Regions from separate parts of the Halomonas sp. LES1 genome, predicted to be linked through region 1. Evidence: predicted binding sites of a transcription regulator. Region 1 holds the regulator's gene; the other holds the start of a gene.
What was found. The regulator FNR, encoded in region 1, switches genes on or off when oxygen is low (the NO sensors DNR and NnrR bind a similar motif). The targets are predictions, from matches to a motif close to TTGATNTANATCAA.
Positions count from the first base shown of each region.

Region 2: hemN (oxygen-independent coproporphyrinogen III oxidase) is a predicted target of FNR. The motif match lies at 3,274-3,287, and genes of this name have one in related genera.

Region 1 covers NZ_JAVRGC010000003.1:149,818-154,888, reverse strand. The annotation lists gene RM463_RS08055 (putative nucleotidyltransferase substrate binding domain-containing protein) at 1-839, shown strand, start outside; gene RM463_RS08050 (3'-5' exonuclease) at 874-1,491, shown strand; gene ttcA (tRNA 2-thiocytidine(32) synthetase TtcA) at 1,770-2,681, shown strand; gene fnr (fumarate/nitrate reduction transcriptional regulator Fnr) at 2,765-3,508, opposite strand; gene RM463_RS08035 (radical SAM protein) at 3,589-4,911, opposite strand; gene RM463_RS08030 (sulfite exporter TauE/SafE family protein) at 5,001-5,071, opposite strand, start outside.
Region 2 covers NZ_JAVRGC010000005.1:48,168-53,238, forward strand. The annotation lists gene RM463_RS11940 (SCO family protein) at 1-73, opposite strand, end outside; gene RM463_RS11945 (hypothetical protein) at 70-573, opposite strand; gene RM463_RS11950 (AEC family transporter) at 681-1,598, shown strand; gene hemN (oxygen-independent coproporphyrinogen III oxidase) at 1,785-3,170, opposite strand; gene RM463_RS11960 (YbaN family protein) at 3,465-3,875, shown strand; gene RM463_RS11965 (Rrf2 family transcriptional regulator) at 3,908-4,357, shown strand; gene RM463_RS11970 (cytochrome c) at 4,573-4,887, shown strand.

The sequences.
Region 1 (5,071 bases):
TGATCGACGAGCGTTACCATGCCGATAGCTGCCTGATGGTGATGGGCAGCGAAGGGCGTGGTGAGCAGATCCTCAAGACCGATCAGGACAACGGCCTGATCCTGGCCGATGATCTCGAGTGGCCCGACTGCGCCGAGCGGATGCAGTGCCTGACCGAGACCCTGGTGGAGCTGGGTTATCCACTCTGCCCGGGCAATATCATGGTCTCCAACCCGGAGTGGGTGGGCACGGTCACCCAGTGGAAGCGGCGCATGGCGCGCTGGGTCGAGGCCCGGGATGGCGACAGCCTGATGAAGCTGGCGATCATGCTCGACTCCCACGCGGTGGCGGGCAACCCGGCGCTGCTCGACCGGGTGCGTGACGACCTCTTTGCCCAGTGCAGCGGAAACGATCTGCTGCTCTCCTACTTCGCCCGCACCATTCTGCGCTTCTCCACACCGCTGACCCTGTTTGGCTCACTCAAGCGACCTCAGCACGGCATCGATATCAAGAAGGGGGGGATCTTTCCCATCGTGCATGGCGTGCGGGTGATGGCACTGGAGCGGGGCATACGGCCTACCTCGACTCTGGAGCGTCTGGAGGCCCTGGCTGCCGATGGCCGGCTGGAGCCACGCTTCGCCGAGGACCTGGCCGAGGCGCTGGCGCTGTTCACCGAGCTGCGCCTCAAGCAGCAGCTGGCAAGGCGTGAGGACGAGGAGGGGGGCGAGCCGCACAGCCCTGATCGTGTGGTGGTGCAGGAGCTCTCGTCGCTGGAGCGCGACCTGCTGCGCGAGGCGCTGCATATCGTCAAGGACTTCAAGCAGCGCCTCTCCCACCGCTTTCATCTGGAATACTCATGAATCGACGGAACGACAACGACACAAGGAGCCCGTCATGCTCAAGATGCTGAGACGCGTCGCGGATCAGCGGCGCCATGCCAACGGCGAGTACGCCTGGCTGTTTCGCCCCTATACCGGTGACGAGATGGTGGTGATCGACACCGAGACCACCGGCCTGGATACCCGCAGCGCCGAGCTGGTGTCGATCGCCGCGGTGCGGGTGCGTGGTGATCATATCCTCACCAGTGACTCTTTGGATCTGCGCCTTCGCCGCCCCGACTCGCTGACCGGTGATTCCATCCGCATCCATGGCCTGCGTGGCATGGACCTCGACAATGGCGAGAGCATCGACAGCGCCCTGGCGCGGCTGCTCGACTTCGTCGGCAATCGCCCACTCGTGGGCTGGCATCTGGGCTTTGACCTGGCGATTCTCAACCGTGAGCTGCGTCCGCGTTTCGGCTTCGAGCTACCCAACGCCACCGTGGATGTGGCCCAGCTGTGGCGGCGCCGACTGCGGCGTCGGCACCCGGAAATCGATAACCTGCCACGCTTCGAGAGTGCCGCCGAGCGCCTGGGAGTGCCGGTCATGGGGCGCAATACCGCCCTGGGGGATGCGGTGACCACCGCGCTGATGTTCCTGCGCCTGGAGCGTACTGTCGCCGCCGGGAGTTAGCCGGCACGAGTGGTAGGGCTATCGCAGATGACAGTACCACTCAAGGCTATTCCGGTGACAGGCCGTCGAGGGGGCGCTACGAGTACTTCCTTGTAGGCTACCTCGGCCATCCCTGGTCCTCGGACCCCCTTTCCGACCTGTCCCCGGCGCCTTTCACTATCACCCTGTTGGTAGCTGCGATAGCCCTGGCGCGAGTGGCGTCTGGCGTCGCCTGGCGCGGTCGCCGGTGGTAGGATGGGCGCCTTTCATTTTTGCCCGCACTGGCAGCGCCAAGACCTATGCAAGACGCCGTGACCTTCGACCCCCGCGAACGCGATAGCGCGCCCTTCACCCACTCCGGGCCAGCCACGCCCCAGCCCGGTACTCAGGAGAAGCGTGAATTCAACAAGCTGCAGAAGCGGCTGCGGCGCCAGGTGGGCAATGCCATCATCGACTATGGCATGATTCATGAGGGAGATCGGGTGATGGTGTGCCTGTCCGGCGGCAAGGACAGCTACACCCTGCTCGAGATCCTGCGCAATCTGCAGCGCAACGCCCCGGTCGACTTCTCGCTGGTGGCGGTGAATCTCGACCAGAAGCAGCCCGGCTTTCCCGAGCATGTGCTGCCCGAGTACCTGCAGGGTATCGGGGTCGACTATCATATCCTCGAGCGCGACACCTACTCGGTGGTCAAGGAGAAGACCCCGGAAGGCAAGACCACCTGTGCGCTCTGCTCGCGACTGCGCCGCGGCTCCCTGTATGGGTTCGCCGAGGAGATCGGTGCCAACAAGATCGCCCTGGGCCACCACCGCGAGGATATCCTCGAGACCCTGTTCCTCAACATGTTCTTCGGCGGCAGCCTCAAGTCGATGCCGCCGAAGTTGCTGTCCGACGATGGCCGAAACATGGTGATTCGACCGCTGGCCTATTGCCGGGAGGCGGACATTGCCGAGTTTGCTCGGCAGATGGCGTTTCCGATCATCCCCTGCAATCTGTGTGGCTCTCAGCCCAACCTGCAGCGTCAGGTGGTCAAGGAGATGCTGGCGGAGTGGGAGGCGAAGCACCCCGGGCGGCTGGAGAGCATGTTCAAGGCGGTGACCAACGTGGCGCCTTCACAGCTGGCCGATCGTGAGCTGTTTGACTTCGCCGGGCTGGAGGAGAAGCAGGCCAGGATGCAGGCCAGCCGGATCGATATCCAGCAAGAGCTCTAAGTTTGAAGAGCGGCGCTTCACGCCTGGAAGCTGGAAGAAAAACCTTGACCCCAGAATTATCGGGTCCATGCCAGCTTCCAGCTTTAGTGCGCGCCCTCCTCCTCGGCCAGGTGGGTGAGCGCCGGCAGATCGAGGATATTCACCTCGCGCCCCGAGACGGCGACCAGGCCCTGGGTCTGGAAGCGGCCGAGGATACGGCTTACCGTCTCCACCGCCAGGCCCAGATAGTTGCCGATATCGGCCCGCGCCATGGAGAGGCGGAAGCTGTAGGGCGAATAGCCGCGGCGGCGGAAACGTTCGGAGAGGCTGGTGAAGAAGCTGGCCAGGCGCTGGTCGGCGGTCTTGCGCGAGAGCAGGCGCATCATGCGGCGGTCATCGCGCAGCTCCTTGCTCATGCTGCGGTAGAGTTGTCCGCGCAGCTCCGGCATCGACTCCGCGAGGTGGTCCAGGCGGTCGAAGGGAATCTCGCAGACGGTGGTGGTCTCCAGGGCCACCACGGTACCGGGGTAGCATTGTTCGTCGATGCCGTCGAGGCCCACCAGCTCGCTGGGCAGATAGAAGTTGGTCAGCTGGTCTTCGCCACTGCCCTCGGTGGTGACCTGCTTGAGGCTGCCGGAGCGAACCGCGAAGACGCTGGAGAAGGGAGTGTCCTGGCGGAATAGCGCCTCGCCCTTCTTGAGTGGTGCGCGACGCCGGATGATGGCGTCGAACTGGTCCATGTCGTCCACCTCGAGTGCCAGAGGCAGGCAGAGCGAGCTGAGACTGCATGTCTGACAGCGCGTCTCCTGTAGTACGGATCGCCGCCGACCGGTGAGAGTACCCGCCATGGCCCTTCCCTTCTTGATCGTGTTCATGGCCCCATTATGGAGCAAAGTGCAGGCGGGGCAAACTATGCGGGGCTCGGCGGCTAGGGGAGGGCGAGGGCCTCGAGGATGTAGGGCAGCCGCCAGTGTCCCTCGGCGGTCAGCGATACCCCCTCAGTCGTCATCTCGATCACTCCCTCCGCGTGAAGCCTCTCGAGGTGTGGGCTCGGCGGCAGGCCTGCAGGGTCGATGCCACGGCCACACAGCAGGGTCTCGCGGTGGCGTCGTTCATCGGCCGTCAGCCGGGTGCCGCGTGCGGTTGGCAGGCGGCTGTTATCGAGTGCCGATTCGTATGCCGCCAGCGTATCGGCGTTGCGAACCCAGAGGTCGCCGATACGGCTGATGGCATTCACGCCGAGTCCCAGCAGGTCACCCGCTTGCCCCCGGGTAAAGCCAAGCGGGCCATGGCCCAGGGCGCCGCTGGCCCGGGCCTGTGCCAGGGGGTCGTTGCGACGCGTGTAGAGGCCCAGACCGATATGGACATAGCCGGCGGCGTCGAGCCGGACGCGAGCCTCGGCCAGCAGTTGTTGGCGGGTCGCCGCGTCGGGTAACCAGCCATGGTGGATGGCACGCTGGGCAGGGTGGTGTGCCGGGCGATGCCGATAGCGGTAGAGGCGGATGCGTGCCGGGACCATGCCGATGACCTGCTCGAGGGTGTCGACGAGGCCTTGGGGTGTCTGGAAGGGGAGCCCCAGCATCAGCGACATCGTCAACTCCCGGAAGCCCAGGCGGTCGGCTTCGTCGACCAGCGACTCGGTCAGGGCCCTCGGCTGTACGCGGTTGATGGCCTGCTGGACGCGTGGATCCAGCTCCTGCACACCCAGGTTCAGGCGGTTGAAGCCCAGCGCCTGCAGATGTCGCAGGGTCAGCATATCGGCCTCTCGTGGGTCGAGGTCGATGCTGAAGTCCCGCTCTCGGTCGCCGGAGAGGCCGAGGCGTGCGTCCAGGCGATCGAAGAGGTCGCTCATCTGCTCCAGCGTGAGAAAGGCCGGGGGGGTGCCGCCCCAGTGCAGTCGAGATACCGGCGGCAGGCCGTCGAGCCGGCGCCGGACCAGTACCATTTCGCGGTCGAGACGTGTCAGGTAGGAATCGGCCTGGCGACTGCTGCGAACGGAAACGCACTGGCTGGCGCAGAAGCGGCAGGCATGACGGCAGAAGGGCAGGCGTACCTGGATCGCCAGGGGGGCCTCGGCCGGGCGCGCAGAGAGGGCCACTTCCAGGGCCTGGACGCCGATGTCGTCGCGATAGTGGTGCGGGGCGGGGTAGGCGACCTCCGCGGCCGTTACCAGGTCGCCCGCGCCGGGCAGCGGCTCTCGAGCAGGACTCGAGGCTCCGGCGGGGACGGTGTGCTTGGCGGGAACGGGCATGGGGCGACTCCGCTGATGGCTCTATCCCCATGCTAGGGGGTGGGGCCGAGAGCGGCGTTGAGCTGCGTCAATCCCGTGTGGAATAGTGCTCAGCCGGTATGGGTGGCGCCTCCCCCGGGAACCAGCAGCCATAGCTGCCAGAGCGCGAAGGCGATGATGG
Region 2 (5,071 bases), on a different contig from region 1:
GATACCAGCCGACACCGCCCACCGCCATCAGCACGATCAATGCCACCCCGGCCCAGACTCCCTTGCGTTTCATGGTGCGTCTCCCCTGACCTCGAAATCAAACCCGCTCCCGAGCTTACCATCGGCCGTCTCGATAACCACCCGTGCCCGCCAGGGCATCACCGCCTCGGTACAGATGGGTATCTGTCCCTCGCCCCGATAGTGGCCATCCGCCCCGAGGCTCAGGGGGTAGCGGTGCAGTCCCATGTCCATGTCGCGTCCGACGAAGTCCACCATCACGCGCTCGGCCTTCACCCCCTGCAGGGACACCTCCAGCGGCAAGCGCTGCAGCGCGCGTATCTCGCCACGCACGCCGAGGTCGAGTGTCAGCTGGCGCTCTTCGCCCAACCTGGCCAGACAGGGCCCGCTACTCAGCTGACATTCCGGCGACTCGGGATACCAGCGCACCTGTCCGATGTCACGCAGCAGGTGGCTGACCAGGAACCACAGGGCGATGGCCACCGTGCCCAGGGTCAACAGCACCAGCAGGCGCAGCAGCGGCGGGCGTGAAGCAGTCGTGGGAGAGTCAGGCATAGGGGTCGGGGTCATCGCACAGAGAACCGGTAGTGGCAAGCTTATCAGCATTCGTTTGTGGCAGACTGCGGAACGATGTCGCAGGTAACGAGACCAAGGAGACCGACATGGCGGACATAGCGGGTGCCCTGGGGCCCCTGTTCCTGCTAATCCTGCTGGGCAGCGTGCTGGGCTGGCTGCGCCAGCCGGGTGCCGACTTCTGGCCACAGCTGGAGCGACTGATCTACTTCCTGCTGTTCCCCGCCATGCTGGTGGCGACCCTGGCCACCGCGGATGTCAGCCAGGTGCCGGTGACCCGTGTGGCGATCGCCCTGCTGGGCCCCATGGGCGCCTTCGCCATCGTGCTATGGCGGCTGCGTGGCTGGCTGGGCATGCAGGCCGCGGCCTTCACCTCGGCCTTCCAGGGGGCGCTGCGCTTCAACACCTATGTAGGGGTGGCCGGCGCCGCGGCACTGCACGGTCTCCCGGGAGCCACGGTAGCCGCGGTGGCCGTGGCGCTGATGGTCCCGGTGGTCAATGTCCTCTGTGTCTCCAGCTTTATCGCCGCCGGTACCCTGGGGCGCGGCAGCCTCGCCAAGAGCCTGGCGGCCCTGGGCCGCAACCCTCTTATCCTGGCCTGCCTGGTCGGCATCGGGCTCAATATCGGCGGCATCGGCCTGCCGGGGTGGAGCGAAGCCACGGTGGAACTGCTGGGGCGTGCCGCCCTGCCTTTGGGACTGGTGGCGGTGGGCGTGGCCCTGCGTCCCGCCGCCCTGGTACGCCTCGATCGTGGAATCTGGGCAAGTCACCTGGTGAAGCTGGCGCTGATGCCGGCACTGGCACTGGCACTGGCACTGCTGCTGGGGCTCGACCCGGTGAGTCGCGATGTGGTGCTGCTGTTCGCCGCGCTACCCACCGCCACCTCGGCCTATATCCTGGCCCGCCAGCTGGGCGGGGATGCCGAGATGATGGCCGCCGTGATCACCGGCCAGACGCTGCTGGCCATGGCGACCCTGCCACTGTGGCTGCGTATGGCGGGAACCTGAAATGAGCCATTAATAAAAAGCGTTCGCATTTGTGTTGACGACACAAACGCGAACGATTACTCTTTGATTGGCGGCGTTGATGAGGCGTCGCCACCAGGCAGGGCCCGCCAGTCTCCTGGCCTGGTTTCTCCCTCTCATTGCTAGACACGGTCTTGCGCCACCCTCCTCGAGGGTGGTTTTTTTTGTTCACACCGTGCGCGAGTAGCGTCCCGTGCTATGAGCCAGGTAGGCATCGAAGGCCATGGCGGCATTGCGCATCATCAGCCGCCCGGCAGGGAGCAGCTCGATCTCGTTATCGCGGATCGCCAGCAGACCATCATCGGCCATCTCCCGAAGCTCCTCCAGGGCGTCGGCGAAATAGTCACGGAAGACGATGCCGTGCTTGGCCTCGATGGCGGCGAAGTCGATGCGGTTATGGCACATCAGGGCATTGATCACGTCGCGACGCAGGCGATCATCGTCGCTGAGCCGATAGCCCCGGAACACCGCGAGACGCCCCTCCTGCAGGCGGTGCTGATACTGGGCGGTCTCCTTGACGTTCTGGCTGTAGGTATCGCCTACCTTGCCGATGGAGGTGATGCCCAGGCCGATCATGTCGCAGTCGGCATGGGTGGAGTAGCCCTGGAAGTTGCGCTGCAGGGTGCCGTTCTCCCGGGCCAGGGTCAGCTCGTCATCGGGCAGGGCGAAGTGATCCATGCCGATATAGACGTAGCCGGCCTCGGTAAGCCGTCGAATGGTCAGCTCCAGCAGTTCCAGCTTGCGCTCCGGAGGCGGCATGTCCTCGGGGCGTATCAGCCGCTGCGCCTTGAACAGCTCCGGCAGATGCGCGTAGCTGTAGGTGGCGATCCGGTCCGGGCGCAGCGCGATGATCTTGTCCAGGGTGGTATCGAAACTGGCTACCGTCTGCAGCGGCAGGCCATAGATCAGATCAACGCTGATCGACTGGAAGCCTGCCTGGCGAGCGGCATGCACCAGGGAGACGACATCCTCCTCGCTCTGCACCCGATTGACCGCCTTCTGCACGTCGGGATCGAAGTCCTGTACCCCGAAGCTCAGGCGATTGAAACCCAGCGCATGGAGCTCGTGAATCTGCTCGGGGGTCACCGTGCGTGGATCCACCTCCAGCGAGAACTCGCGCTCCTCGGGCGGCGCGAAGTGGAAGGCGGCATCCAGGCTCGCCATCAGCTCGCCGAGCTGGTCATTGCTCAGGTAGGTCGGCGTACCGCCCCCCAGATGCAGCTGGGTCATGCGTCGGGTCTCGTCGAACAGCGCCCCCTGCACCCGGATCTCCTGCTGCAGCCAGGCCAGATATTCCGCCGCACGCTCGGTGTTATGGGTGATGATCTTGTTGCAGGCGCAGTAGTAGCAGAGGCTCTTGCAGAACGGAATATGCACATAGACCGACAGCGGCTTGGGCACGGTGGCACCATTGCTGCGCTCGGCGGCGGCACGATAGTCATCCTCGGCGAAGGCCGCGTGAAACTGCGGCGCCGTGGGATAGGAGGTATAGCGCGGGCCGGGACGATCGTATTTCTCGACCAGGGGACGATTGAAGAGCTGATGGTCTTGCATGGTCAAACGGCCTCGTTGAATGCCTTGGCACCGCCGCGGCAATGCCCGATGGTGCGCAGTATGCCAGCATGAGGATGAAACGTTGGATCCCATGCAGGGCCAGTTGACCCTGATCAATTTCTTTGGCGAGCTGAAATACGTCGCACGTTAACGAACAATCGCCAGATGGGGCATTTTAACTACGCGAAGCGAGCTTTCACTGACATGGCACAGCCCTCGCATTGCCTTTGATGTTAAAATGCATGTGAATTATCGCTTAACTGCTTGCTTCCTTTGTTGAGGGAGGGTCATGACATGTCGGGATCCGCTTCGCGTCTTGCCTGGTGCGGCCTTACCTACGGCTGCATCGGTCTGGGTACCGCCGGGATGGTACTGCCGCTGCTGCCGACCACCCCCTTCCTGCTGCTGGCCGCCTGGTCGGCGCCCAAGGGATCGCCGCGCCTGGCGCGCTGGCTGCATTCTCACCCGCGGTTTGGCCCTACCCTGCTGGCCTGGCGCGAGCGGCGCGCCATACCACGACGCGCCAAGGCTCTAGCGGTGCTGCTGCTGACCGTCAGCTGGACGATGCTGTGGGCCGGCGGCGCGCCGCTCCCGGGACTGGTGGCATCGGGGTTGCTGTTTGTTACGGTCGCCGGCTTCGTGCTGAGCCGACCCGCTGACGCGGCGCCGCCGTCCGCCGAGCCCCACCTCCGGGCCCAACGCTGATTCGAACATGATACGAGGCGACGCTTTCTGCCATGCACCTGACCCGCTTCACCGACTACTCCCTGCGCGTGCTGCTCTATCTGGCGGTCAAAGGTGAAGAGCGCTCCACCATCACCGAGATCGCCGAGCGCTTCGAGATTTCACGCAACCACCTGATGAAGGTGGTCCAGGACCTCAGCCACCACGGCTATATCACTTCGATTCGTGGCAAGCATGGCGGCCTGCTGCTCAGACGCGAGCCGGACAGCATCGTGCTCGGCGAGCTGATACGTCGCACCGAGCGCGACCTGACCCTGGTGGAGTGTTTCGGCGACGACAACGAGTGCCTGATCACCCCCGCCTGCCGACTCAAGCAGATCCTTGCCGAGGCCCTGGACGCCTTCATGGCGGTGCTCGATGGCTACACCCTGGAGGACCTGCTGGGTCCTCGCCGCCAGCCGCTGATCCAGCTGCTGCAGCTGGACGAACCGCCGTCCCCGTGAGCCCCTATCTCGCGGCGAACGGCCCTTGGCTCTCAGTATCGTTTTTAGCCTCACATCCATTAGATTTTTCTTTTTCTCCTCGGGGGTCTAGCCTGAGTATGACGCACGTCAAGCGCTGACATCATGCCGACTGGCATGATGTCAGCAGCTGCCCGGTGGGCTGATCGATACAACCGGGCTTTTTCAGGCATGAAGTTGCATTCCGGAGATGTCCTATGAAACTGGTTCTCGCCGCTACCCTGCTGGGTAGTGCCCTCCTGGCCATGAACACCCAGGCCGCGGGTGACGCTGCCGCCGGCGAAGGCAAGATCGGCACCTGCGTTGCCTGCCATGGTGCCGATGGCATGGCCGTCGCCCCCATCTACCCTAACCTCGCCGGCCAGTCTGCCACTTACCTCGAAAGCAGCCTCAAGGCCTACCGTGCCGGCGAGCGTGGCGGCGGCATGTCCGCCATGATGACCCCGATGGCCCAGAGTCTCTCCGATGAAGACATCGCCGATATCGCCGCCTATTACTCCAGTCTGGAGTGATCGCCAGCCTCAAGTTCTGCCGAGGGTCGGTCACCATACCGGCCCTTCCCACGCATCCTGATCACATTTTACGTGTCGTTTCCCTCCTGGCCGATGCGGCCTGTCGATGACCGTCAAGCGTACTCCTCGCAATAACGGCATTGCGCTTGGCCCGTTACCAGGCATGATATGAAGCCTCTTGCCC